4 regions of the Paenibacillus sp. FSL R5-0912 genome follow, and region 1 is predicted to be linked to each of the others. Evidence: riboswitches for the same ligand, from Rfam matches in the RefSeq annotation. Region 1 holds a riboswitch; each other region holds the start of a gene.
What was found. Region 1 has a riboswitch for cyclic di-GMP ahead of R50912_RS33810 (PA14 domain-containing protein). Riboswitches for the same ligand answer to the same signal wherever they lie in the genome.
Positions count from the first base shown of each region.

Region 1 (3,134 bases):
CGGCATTGGTGTTGCTGTCGGTACCGGCGTTGGCGTTGCTGTTGGTACCGGCGTTGGCGTTGCTGTTGGTACCGGCGTTGGCGTTGCTGTTGGTACCGGCGTTGGCGTTGCTGTTGGTACCGGCGTTGGCGTTGCTGTTGGTACCAGCGTTGGCGTTGCTGTTGGTACCGGCGTTGACGGAGCAAATGTGCCTGCTTTATAATCGTCCCGGGTCACCGTATAGCTGTCGCTCATGAAGCTTTTGATGGTAGCATCGGTATTGGTTTCATACAGCATTTTTCCCCAGCTCATCATATATACCCAATTTTTCTGGGAGAGCTGCAGCTTTGCCGTGCTTGGCATTTGTCCATTCTCGCCAATGGCAATCGGTTTGCCATTCGCAAGGGCAAGCAGGCCGTCATGGTATTTATTCATATAATCGTTCTCATATATATCTGCCGCGAGTACATCCACCTTGTCAGCCCCCGGATAGGTCAGCGCATAAGGATCAGACCAGGCATTGGGTGCATTGGGGTTCCATACCCACAGCAGGTTGTTTAATTTATGAACGTTCACGAAACGGTCATACATAATATTCCAAAGCGAAGCAAAGTTATTTTTCTTCCCCCACCAGAACCAGTTACCGTTCATTTCGTGGTAAGGTCTCCAGAGTACGGGAACACCAGCATCCCGCAGGCTTTTAAGTGAAACTGCCACTTTGTCCAGATCTGCAATCAATGCAGTGTACTGTGTTGTACCTGGAGTAATATATTTATTGAATTCCGCCTGGCTCAGCGGTTTCTGAACATTGGACCAGAGGTATGCGGTACCGGGCAGATTCTCATGAAAAGTCATGGCTACAATGCCGCCGCCCTTATACCAGTTGATCGCGCTGTTCACAACATTTCTGCGCTGCGCCGCTGCTGTACTTTCCGATTGCCCGCTAATTACGCCCAGTTCATACCCGTGAAGAGCAGCATATTGTCCGCTGGTTCCCTTCAGCTTGTTGCTGAATTCGTCCGGACTTTCCAGATAGTCATGTTGGCCGGTAATAATGCCTTTTCCAGTGATAGAATACAGATCGTCCAGCAATCTGACTGCTTCGGTTGAAGCCTCCGGATTAACGGGCGCTTTGGAACTAGATGCAGCTTCTGCAGATGAAGGCATTCCGCCGAGTCCCAGAGGTACTGCAGTCAATAAAAGGGCCAGAGACAGCACAGTGCACAGCAAACGAGACTTACGGTAAGTTATCAAAATCCATCTTCCTTTCGGTAGCCAGGCTGCCACTCTTGCGAAGGCCCTATAGCTTTGCGTCCCTATCTTTCGATTAGGTTTGCCTTTGTCGTATTGGAAGGATTAATCCCTCTTACCGTAAGTATCGTCTCTATTTAGTTTTAATTTAGAGCAAAAATGAATTTTTCTTAATAATTGGTTCTTAATACCTGTTTTGGATTTGTAACAATTGGTTATATAGATAGATTAGACCTACGAAATAAATTGCTGCAAGGCGATATCTTCCCAATCCAAGGTGATTCGGATGTTATCTTCCTCCACCAGCTCAGAGCCGGTCTGCACTTCGATAAATTCCATATCTGTCAATGCCAGGATCGCATGCTTGGTGCCTTCCGGAATCCGTACGACATCCCCCGCCTTTACATTATGCATTTTCTCATTGAGCACAATGCTGGCTTCACCGCTGACAATGGTCCAGATTTCACTGCGTTTGTGATGCAGCTGATAGCTGATATTTTTACCTTCAGAGATAAAGATCCGCTTCGTCAGCACCTCATTACCTTCCGCATATTTCACATAATCAATTACCTTGTAGTGGCCCCAGCGGCGTTCTTCGTACATCGGTCTTTGTTCAAAAGATTTCAGCACTTCCTTAATGCGCGGGCTCTCCGCCTTGTGCGTAACCAGAATTCCGTCCGGGCTGGCGGCGATAATCAGATCCTTCGCCCCGATCACGGTGATCGGAATGTCCAGTTCGTTGATAAGGCAGGTGCCTTCGGAATCTGCAGTGACGAAACCTTTGCCAACATGATTGCTGGTCATTTCTTCGGTCAGCGTATTCCAGGTGCCCAGGTCCTTCCAGAATCCGGCGTAAGGCTGAACCACGATATTCTCTTCTTTTTCTACCACCTCATAATCAAAACTGATGGAAGCCAGCAGTTTATACTGCTTCTGCAGTTCCTCATAGTTCAGTGGCAGTCCTTTGCGCTGCAGAATATCCAGCAGATACCCAAGACGGAAAGCAAACACGCCGCAGTTCCAGAGGGCGTTCCGACTGATTAGCTCCTCAGCCTGCTTGCGGTCCGGCTTCTCCTGGAAGTGGCTGACCTGCAGATACCCGCTCGCTCCCGCTTCGGCGCTGGTAGGAATGATATAGCCGTATTTCTCGGAAGCATGCTCCGGAACTACGCCCATCAGCGCCAGATTGGCGCCGCTCTCCAGCATCGTGCTCTCCAGCTGCAGAACGGTATCGAAGAAGGACGACTCCACATAAGGGTCGACGGGCAGGATGGCTACCGTCTCGCTTGGTGAAACACCGGCGATCGAATACAGGTATGCTGCAGTCAATGCAATAGCAGGGAAGGTATCGCGCCGCTCCGGCTCAACGATAATCGGCACCCCGCTGCCCAGCTGGCTCTGAATCATCTCTACCTGGCTGCGGCCGGTAGCCAGGTAGGACGATTCCGCCATCCCTGTCTCCTGCAGCTGTCTCCATACCCGCTGTACCATGGATTCCGGTTCACCTGCCGGGCTTTCCAGTACTTTCAGAAATTGCTTCGAACGTGAATCATTGGACAAGGGCCAGAGCCGTTTACCAGAACCGCCTGATAGAAGTACTAGTTTCATAAGTGAACCCTCCTAAGTTTATGTGATGTCGCGAAAATATCGGATTGTTATTGGGAGCTGCAGATTGCGGAAAAGCTTAATGCGCTGGCTGTTATGAGAGTCACTGCAAGGAATGTTTGGACTTTCGGCCGCTGTTGCCTCCGGATTTCCTGATTAGACCGCTCTTCGCGGTAGAAATCCAGAGACAGCATATGCTTCCGAAGCTAGCTTTCCTACGGAAAGCTTTCAGGCGGACGCTAACGCTCCTACAGTTCCAAAATTCCTCTCCGTTCCATTACATAACAGCTGGGGCTATT
Region 1 is NZ_CP009282.1:1,152,111-1,155,244, reverse strand. Features, by position in the region: gene R50912_RS33810 (PA14 domain-containing protein) at 1-1,233, opposite strand, end outside; cyclic di-GMP riboswitch class I at 1,247-1,327, opposite strand; gene R50912_RS04970 (sugar phosphate nucleotidyltransferase) at 1,465-2,838, opposite strand.

Region 2 (3,134 bases), 410 kb from region 1:
TACCCCACCAACTAGCTAATGCGCCGCAGGCCCATCCCCAAGTGGCAGATTGCTCCGCCTTTCATTCTCTCTTCAGGAGAGGAAAGAAATTATCCGGTATTAGCTACCGTTTCCGATAGTTATCCCAGTCTTGAGGGCAGGTTGCCTACGTGTTACTCACCCGTCCGCCGCTAAGTTCATTTGAAAGCAAGCTTTCAAATGAACTCCGCTCGACTTGCATGTATTAGGCATGCCGCCAGCGTTCGTCCTGAGCCAGGATCAAACTCTCCAAATTGGTTTTAGAAAGAGCGATTGCTCATTTTGAAACATCTGACGAGAATTTTCATTCTCACGATGAAGTTTCTAAAGCGTACAAGACGCTGTGAAACTCATCATTTTTGGATCTCGCCGAAGCGATCTCCCACTCACTCGTTGTTCAGTTTTCAAAGATCAAGCTTGTTGTCAACGACGACTACCGCGTCACCAGCAACTCTTATAATATATCACGTTCATCCGAGTAATGCAAGCTTTATTTTGAAATCACTTATTTAAGTCATTTCTCATTAAGTTTGCCGCTCCAACAACGCTTACTTATAATACCCTATCTCTCTACTAAAAAGCAACCCTTTCCTAAATAAAAATAACCCGCTTAATAATTAAGCGGGTTATCCTCAATGAAACTATAAATGCATCTGCTCTTAGTAGAACTTAGCTGCAGTATATTTACTTGCTACTTTAACCAGATCTGCTGTTTTGCTGTTCTTGGCAAGTCCAGCATCAACTGTAGTATCAATAGTTACCCATTTGCCATTAAGGAACACTTCATTCCAAGCGTGGTAAGACGTCACATAGCTTGTGTTACCCATAACCAGTTTGGTAGGAATACCTTCACTGCGAAGCATAGTAGCGAATAAGGAAGCGTAGTCGTAGCAGATTCCTTTCTTGGAAACAAGAGTACTGTCGTTGTTAGGGATGTAATCTGTAGTTACACTGGAAGCCAGGGAATAATCATACTTCACATTGGCAACGATATAATTATAGATAGCCTTCACTTTGTCTTCATCTGATGTCAAACCTTGTGTAAGTTGTGCTGCTTTCAGAACTGCTTTATCGGAAGAACTCCATTTAACATTCTGTACGGAGCTCAGATATACTGCGTTGGCGTTGCTCAGGCTAAGATCTACCGTCTCGGAAGAAATTACTTTGTATTTGTTGCCGGTAGTGTTCTCAAGTACGGAAACCTTGTATGAACCGTTACCTTGTTGCAGCGGGAATGTTTCAGTTGGTTTGGAGGTGTACAAGTTGTAAGTGTAGCTGTTATTGTCTTTGGTGATCATCAGCTTAATCTTCTTATCCTTAGGAACATTATAAGATACTCCGATAACACCCTGATCCAGTTGACCTATGTTCAACCAGCCTGCATCTGCATTAGCAGCTTGAGCTGTACCTGTCTGCATCGACGTAACCACTACGAATAGTGTAACCAACATTAGATAGAACTTCTTCATTGGATAAAACCCCTTTCGGTAGCTGGCTGCCATCCTTACGGGAAGGCCCTTTAGCTTTGCGTCCCTACCTTTCGATAGGTTTGCCGTTATCGTATAAGCTTTATCTGTCCTTGCTTCTACCATAAAATGCTAGATATACAATAAGAACAAACAAAAAAAGCCTCTTCATTCGGTAGCTGGCTGCCATCCTTACGGGAAGGCCCTTTAGCTTTGCGTCCCTACCTTTCGATAGGTTTGCCGTTTATCGTGTATTAGCTTTATATAGTTATATCTTACCATATCTATTTCTATTATCAAGACCTAAATCACTAGATTTCTGCGAAAACAAATAAAAATTTTAAGTATTTTAAATTTTTCCGTCATCATTCTACAAACATCAGGATAACTTTGCGTGAATGATAAGTCTATGCGTTGGATTCACCAGCGGATCACAAGTAATGAGTGTAAGAATCTTGTCATCCTCATTCCCTTTCAATACGGATACATCGGTCGGTTCCACAATAGTTACATCATAAACTACATAATTGTATTCCTGCTTACCGGTTGTAACGGAAATAGCGTCCCCCACTCCGACTTCATTCAATCTATTGAACAGCCTTCCCGTAGTTCTTGATCTATGCGCTGCAATCGCAGCATTGCCAGTAGCGCCGAGCGGAGCCGTCTCCTTCATATGCGCAGCTGCATGCTTCATATTCGCCTTGGTGGCGCCTTCCAGTACAGGCAGCTTCAGATCTATTTTGTCGATTTTGATAATCGCCATCACCTTGCCTCCGACTTCAATCTCAGGCGCTGCAGAGGGTTCAGGCTCTTCCGCAGCCGACTCATCTGCCAGCAGCTGGGTTACTTCCGCGTAAGGCTTACTTAGATCAGCACTGGCCGGAGCTGAGGCAGACGGAACGATTTCACTGTAGGCCTGTTCAGCCTCTTCCAGCAGCTTTTGCTGCTGACGGTCATTGTACCATTCGCTTCCTTTGGGATAGAGCATAATTAGCACCCCGGCAAGTATAATCAAATAGGATAATTTCCGCATGACAATCGCCTCCGTAATATAGAATAGATGATACCCTTCCGGAATAATTAAGAAGCAATGCTTCTATATAACAAGTAGAAACGACTTTACCGTCCTTTTTAAGGACGGTACCGTTTCAGCGAGAAATAGAAGGTAATTTATAGCAGCAAGCATATAAATTCATATATTTTCAGAATACCCACTTCCGGCTTCCGAAGAAATTAATGATTACCGTAACAAATGTGACCAGCACTTTGGCGATCAGCACTTGAATACCGAGAGAATCGGTCAATATATGAATCAGCAGCACCGATATAACCAGCACCAACAGGTTCAGCACGATAAACCTGACCAGCTGCATCCGGTCGAAGCCCTCTTTATTGCCGATGTCCCTGTCACGGAAGGTTACCTTTTTGTTCCAGAAGAAGCTGTTGGCCGTACCGGCGCTATAGGAAATAATCTGCGCAGGGGTATTGATCATCCCAAGGGAATGCAGCAGTGTGAATACAGCAAAGTCAACCAATGTATTCAGCAGGCCTACCGCATTGAATTTCAGGAACTGGATGAACCCCGCACTCCATCTCTTATCTGGCATAATCGCTTTCCTTCCGCGTGTCTTCTATTTCCGCATCCGGATA
Region 2 is NZ_CP009282.1:739,268-742,401, reverse strand. Features, by position in the region: rRNA gene R50912_RS03245 (16S ribosomal RNA) at 1-274, opposite strand, end outside; gene R50912_RS03240 (transglutaminase-like domain-containing protein) at 678-1,469, opposite strand; cyclic di-GMP riboswitch class I at 1,502-1,582, opposite strand; cyclic di-GMP riboswitch class I at 1,656-1,736, opposite strand; gene R50912_RS03235 (class D sortase) at 1,864-2,517, opposite strand; gene R50912_RS03230 (GtrA family protein) at 2,687-3,091, opposite strand; gene R50912_RS03225 (glycosyltransferase family 2 protein) at 3,081-3,134, opposite strand, start outside.
Region 2: linked by a shared signal. The riboswitch ahead of R50912_RS03240 (transglutaminase-like domain-containing protein) and the one ahead of R50912_RS33810 (PA14 domain-containing protein) in region 1 are both predicted to bind cyclic di-GMP.

Region 3 (3,134 bases), 590 kb from region 1:
GCCGAGAATTAACATAGCCAGAGTTGCTGTTCATCTCAAGGCGGTTGAGTCCGGAGTGCCAAGACCCAAATATCTGCGCATGCGGATAGTAGACTGGGCGGTAATGACATCATCCAGCAGCAGCATCCGTTCATGATAACCCCTGCAGACAAATTTGGCTTCAATGCCAACTTCCAGCTGCTGCTGTGCATAGACCTTCAGACCACGGGCTCTCATCTCGGTGCGGACATCCCGCAGGTCGGCTATGGCTGCACCCGCCGCTGTCCGGAGAACCTCAAGGTAAGGATCGGGTGTGCGCAGCTCTGCGGATAGGATGGAAGCATCGCGTTCAAAGGCGGATAAAATGAGCGGCAGCAAGATATACGATTTCACCAGCATATTGTCCTGGCTCTCTGCTCTGTGCATCAATCTCATCTCCTCCAACGAGAACGTATATTCGTAATTTAACCCGAAGTTCAAAAAAAATCAATGGTATTTAAAAAAAAGAGGGCTGTTAATGTGACATAATTCACAATAAAATCGGGAAAATTATTTTATATTAAAATTGAAATAATAAAGTTGTAAATAAATCTGATTAAAAGGAGAATGGCAATGAGTCATGAAGGAAATCTCCGCCGCGGTTTATTGTTTGGGTTATTCCTTAGCGTTCCGCTTTGGGTATCAATGATTGGCTGGATTCAGCTGCTCTAAAAATGGATTTCTGCGTGTGCAGATTTCCAGCCCTCTACACAAACTCCCTAGATATGTCGATTAAAGACTGCTGTGAAAACAGATGAATCTCATAAGGCTTTTACTATATAAGAGCTCTCTTGTATGTCCGGAAACGGGTGGTGTCCTTAAGGAGGATGGCACCCGTTTCTTCAGGTTCACCATGTGAGGTTTGTTTAAGCGAAGATGGGGGGGGCGGGGAGAAAAAGTAGGACTAAAATACTAAATTTTGATATTTGAAATTTAAGGATAATAACTCTGTGAAAAGGAAAAAGTACTGCGGCGAATTAGTGGGATTATCGACCTTTTTCGTCAGGAAGGTATGTTTATAAATTGTATAAAGCCTTATGAATAAAGCGTTTTTTATTTTTTTCATCACAAAAATAGCTGTGAAATGAATTGGAAATATATTGACAATATGCCAAGTGGCATCTAAACTAAAGTTAGTTCTAAAGTAACAAATGTCACAGATTTCTGTTGGGTATTACATAAGCTTTTCCAATTTCATATCAATCATGTACAAACGCAAACCGTTTCGAAAGAGCGGGACGCAAAGTCAGGAATCTGATGCCCCTTAAGTCCGGGCTATGGTCGTCCGGCCGCCGTGAAGCTAACCCTTCGTGGCGGTCTTTTTTTTGTTATAGTTTTGCGACGATTTCATAGAATAGTTGAATAGGAGGTGTAGATTATTGAGAAAAAAATTGCGAAAAGCGGCCGCCTGTATTCTGGCGGGCGTACTGACCGTAAGTAGCGCCTTCACTTGGGGGACGGAGGTAAGGGCAACAGCTGGTGTACCTTACAATCCAACGCCGGTCTTGGGGATTGCCGGGAATTTTAATGCTTTTATCTTTGACGATTTCACGCAAGACAATGATCAAATTGAAGGCCGTCTTGCAGCGGGAGGGAATATTACTCTCTCTGGAGGTTACGGGGTAGCCAGGGCCTACAGGAATTCTTCAGCCACAGACGTACTCGTTGCCGGTAAGAAGTTTAAACATTCGGGTAGCGGAGAAATCTACGGAAACGTTGTGTATGGGGACACCATTGAAGCCAATGAGCCTATTGTGAATATTATAGGCGCGAAGAAGCAGGGAAGCCCGATTGATTTCCCGGCTGAGAAGCAGTATCTGATCTCGCGTTCTGCAGCATACGGGGCATTGTCCGCTACGAAAGAAATTGGCAATAATAATTATGGAACACTTACAATAAGTGCGCCGGATCTTTTCAACGTAGTTCACCTGGATGCGGCAACGCTGGCGAATACAAACAATATTCAATTCAACATTGCCCAGAATGCCACGTTAATTATTAACATAAGTGGAGCTACGGTCAATGTACCAAGTTTCGCAATGAATAACGGCAAAGCAGGTCAAGTGTTGTTCAACTTCTACGAAGCGACCAAGGTGAATATTGCGTATACCACCTTTTTGGGGACGATACTGGCGCCTAAGGCGGATGTCAATTATTCCGGTGCAGAGCTATACGGAACGCTAATTGCCAAGTCTTTTGCCGGCGGAGTAGAAATGCACCTAGGAACATACCAGGGAGATGGACCGCCGCCAAGTCCGACGCCGACCGCAACACCAACCCCCAGCCCATCGCCAACACCAACCGTAACACCAAGCCCTACACCAACAGTGAAACCGACTGCAACGCCGACGGTGAAGCCAACTCCCACACCAACAGTGAAACCGACACCGACGGTAAAACCGACACCAACAGTGACGCCAACGCCGACAGTGAAACCGACACCAACAGTGATGCCAACGCCGACAGTGAAACCAACACCGACAGTGAAACCGACGCCGACACCTAAGTGTACTCCGTCGCCAACACCGACAGTGAAACCAACGCCGACAGTGAAGCCGACACCGACAGTGAAGCCGACACCAACAGTGACGCCAACGCCGACAGTGAAACCAACACCGACAGTGAAACCGACACCAACAGTGAAGCCGACGCCGACACCTAAGTGTACTCCGTCGCCAACACCGACAGTGAAACCAACGCCGACAGTGAAGCCGACACCGACAGTGAAGCCGACACCGACAGTGAAACCGACACCAACTGTGACGCCAACGCCGACAGTGAAACCGACACCAACGGTGACGCCAACGCCGACAGTGAAACCGACACCAACGGTGAAACCAACGCCGACAGTGAAGCCAACACCGACAGTGAAGCCGACACCGACAGTGAAGCCGACACCGACAGTGAAACCGACACCAACTGTGACGCCAACGCCGACAGTGAAACCGACACCAACGGTGACGCCAACGCCGACAGTGAAACCGACACCAACGGTGAAACCAACGCCGACAGTGAAGCCAACACCGACAGTGAAACCAACACCGACAGTGAAACCGACACCGACAGTGAAACCAACACCGACAGTGAAACCAACACCGACACCAACGGTGACGCCA
Region 3 is NZ_CP009282.1:559,538-562,671, forward strand. Features, by position in the region: gene R50912_RS02430 (YhjD family protein) at 31-408, opposite strand; cyclic di-GMP riboswitch class I at 1,223-1,315, shown strand; gene R50912_RS34675 (choice-of-anchor A family protein) at 1,398-3,134, shown strand, end outside.
Region 3: linked by a shared signal. The riboswitch ahead of R50912_RS34675 (choice-of-anchor A family protein) and the one ahead of R50912_RS33810 (PA14 domain-containing protein) in region 1 are both predicted to bind cyclic di-GMP.

Region 4 (3,134 bases), 690 kb from region 1:
TTCACTTTCGGTGGTGAAGCCGATCCGGTTATTGACGATAATATGCACAGTGCCGCCATTCTGATAACCTTGCAATTTGCCGATATTAAGTGTTTCCGCAACAATACCTTCACCAGGGAAGGCGGCATCGCCATGCATAAGCACGGCCATGGCTTTGTCCGTATTCAGCTTAGGCAGGCCGGGGGTCCCCCGTTCCTCCTGGGCTGCACGCGTGAAGCCTTCAACGACCGGATTCACGAACTCGAGATGGCTCGGGTTGTTGGCAAGCGTGATGCGGGTACGCACGGTTTCGCCTTCACGGACGGCGCGGTCGGCGCCTAGATGGTATTTCACATCACCGCTCCAGCCATAGGTGACACCCATAGAGCCTTCGGACGGGAAGAGCTCCTTGTTCGGCGAATGATGGAATTCCGAGAAAATAATATCATAAGGTTTGCCCAGAATGTGGGCCAGCACATTAAGTCTTCCGCGGTGGGCCATACCCATCAGGATATGCTCAGCGCCGTCATGTGCGGCAGCGCGGACAATTTCATCCAGCATAGGTACGAGCGCATCATTGCCTTCCAGGCTGAAGCGCTTCTGGCCGACGAAGGTCTTGTGCAGGAAGGTCTCGAACTGTTCTACCTGAATCAGGCGTTTCAGCAGCTCTTTGCGTTCCGCATGGTTCAGTGGAGCAGGCGACGTCGTGGATTCCGCCTGGCTGTTGAGCCAGCGCAGCTCACGCTCGTCATGCACATGCCCGAATTCATAGGCGATGGTCTGTGTGTAGGCCTGGCGCATTCTGTGAACGGCATCCATAGCGGTATGCACGCCCTCAGGGGCATTCTCCCAGATCAGCGAAGCCGGCAGGGCATTCAGATCTTCGCGCGTCAGCTCATAGGTCTCGATCTCCAGCCATTTCGCCATCGGGTTGGTGCTCCGCTCCAGCGGATCGATATCGGCAGCCATATGGCCGTATATTCGAATGTTAGCCATTAGCTTGGAAGCTTTAACAGCTTTCTTGAGCCACTCCGTATCTCCCGAGATGGCGGGTGGAGGCGTCTTGACGGCATCCGGAGCCAGGGGAGGCGGGCCGGATACTGTGAACAGATCGCGGTAATGATGCTCTACGGAAGAAGGGTCCTTGACAAACTGCTCGTATTTCTCCTGAATGTAGCCCAGATTGGGACCGTAATACTTGCTCCAGACAGATTCGTTATAGGGCTCTTTGATGGCCATGAGTAGGTCCTCCTAACGGATAAACTCCACATGCGGTATATAGGAACACCGCTTAGCGGAGCTGCGATGTTTGCGGTTTCATTCTCATCTTATTGTGCTACTTTCCGGCAGGGTAATCAATTCATACTTTCGTGCAATCCGTTCGCAAAACGGTATGATTCAGCAGGGAATTCATACAGAACAATCATAAATTATCCGGGTGAGGCCGGAGGAACAAAATATCTTTAGAATTAATAAAAAAATTAAGGATTTAGGTGGTTGTATATCATAGAAATGGGTAATTACTTCTATATTGTGTTATAGGATTAAATCTATTTAGTATATTTAAACTAATTTGGACCGATTGAAGATGAATTGGAATTATTTATACAAGCCATTGGCAATTTTAGCTAAGGGTCCTCACGATTTAACATAAAAAAATCCCAGAAAACGACACACTTTTCATGTAAGATCTTGTATAATGTTATTGCGGAGAACGGTTTCATCGATTCTTTCAGATCCTTTCATGTAAAGGGTCCAGTAAAGGGTAAACCTGCCGAAAGACAGGGGCACAAAGTCTCGGATCTAAAGTAGAAATACTATGATGGCCGGACTGCCTGGGGACGCGAAAATTCTAGGAGGAGATTTCTTGGATAAGTCCAACCAGGGGAATGACGAACTGCAGGCAGTTGATCTGGATTTAGAATGGGTGCATTTGCTAATGTCTGCTAAGCAGGCTGGCATCCAGGCGGACGAGATTCGGCGTTTTTTTAGTGAAAAAGCACTCCAGGCGATGTAGGGCATTCAGCATTGTACGGATACATACAGAAGAGGGCACAGCGGTGTACACGCTGTGCCCTCTTCTGTTGGAATTTACATGTTGTTTCGGGGTCCCCGCAAAGTACCTGAGTAATCATCGAAGCTGCTGCCTCACTTTGTGGGGGTATTTCAGTTATCCTTCTGCTCCAGCCGCCATTTCTGATAATCAAGAAACTCCTTGAATTCACGTTTGCTTATACCAGAGGCCATCGCATCCTGTACCAGCCTGAACCATTCTCCATCAAGAACCGGTTCTGCAGTTTCTGCAACTCCGCCATACAGTAATACGTGAATGGATACTTGAAGTGCATCGGCGATTTTTTCGATAAATTGAATGGAGGGGTTGGATTGGATATTCCGCTCAACATTACTTAAGTATGATTTCGCCACGTCAGCCTTATCCGCAAGCTCGGATAAAGAATAACCCTTCTCCAGACGGAGCCTATGGATGCGGCTTCCCATGTTATCTGACACGATTACAACGCCCTCCGTACTTTTTGTTATCAGTATAACAAAAATTCGCAAAACCGACAAAAATCATTGTTCCTGACGGAAGCTGGCGGCAGTGGAGAGACAAAACGGCATATCCAGCCCGGATGAGGGAGGATATGCCGTTTTGTGTATATAGTTTAATAGCCTTATTTGGCTTCTCCCAAACCTTGCGTAGCATTGAATGTCCAGTTCAGCGCCAAGCCGTCACCCTGGAAGATATTCTGATCCTGTGTATTGTCAACGAATTCGAAAGCAATCTTGAAGGTTTTGGTTTGGGTAGCGGCGATGCCTCCCGGCAGTACACCCGCCGTTACGAGATCATAGCTGGATGTGTTCTTCAGATCCTTCAAGGAGATTTCGGACAGCACATGGCCGGTAAGCGGCCCGCTGGTGTAAGAACTGTCGAGAAGTTTGATTTTGAAGTGATCTCCAAGATCCTGGCCGGCATTATCTCCCTTCGCATCAGTTACGGTGTAGCTGGTAGCCAACGTGAGGAGCTTGATATCCAGAGTGCCGTCATTGGACAAGGTGAACGTGCGTACGGTGTAATCACCCGGTTTCAGATTGGTCAGGGCAACAGGTGTATTGAAGGAAGAGCCGAGCTTCAGCGTACCTGCCGCGAAGGT
Region 4 is NZ_CP009282.1:460,027-463,160, forward strand. Features, by position in the region: gene R50912_RS02000 (2-oxoglutarate dehydrogenase E1 component) at 1-1,218, opposite strand, end outside; cyclic di-GMP riboswitch class I at 1,734-1,818, shown strand; gene R50912_RS33985 (anti-repressor SinI family protein) at 1,847-1,996, shown strand; gene R50912_RS02005 (helix-turn-helix domain-containing protein) at 2,146-2,478, opposite strand; gene R50912_RS02010 (TasA family protein) at 2,655-3,134, opposite strand, start outside.
Region 4: linked by a shared signal. The riboswitch ahead of R50912_RS33985 (anti-repressor SinI family protein) and the one ahead of R50912_RS33810 (PA14 domain-containing protein) in region 1 are both predicted to bind cyclic di-GMP.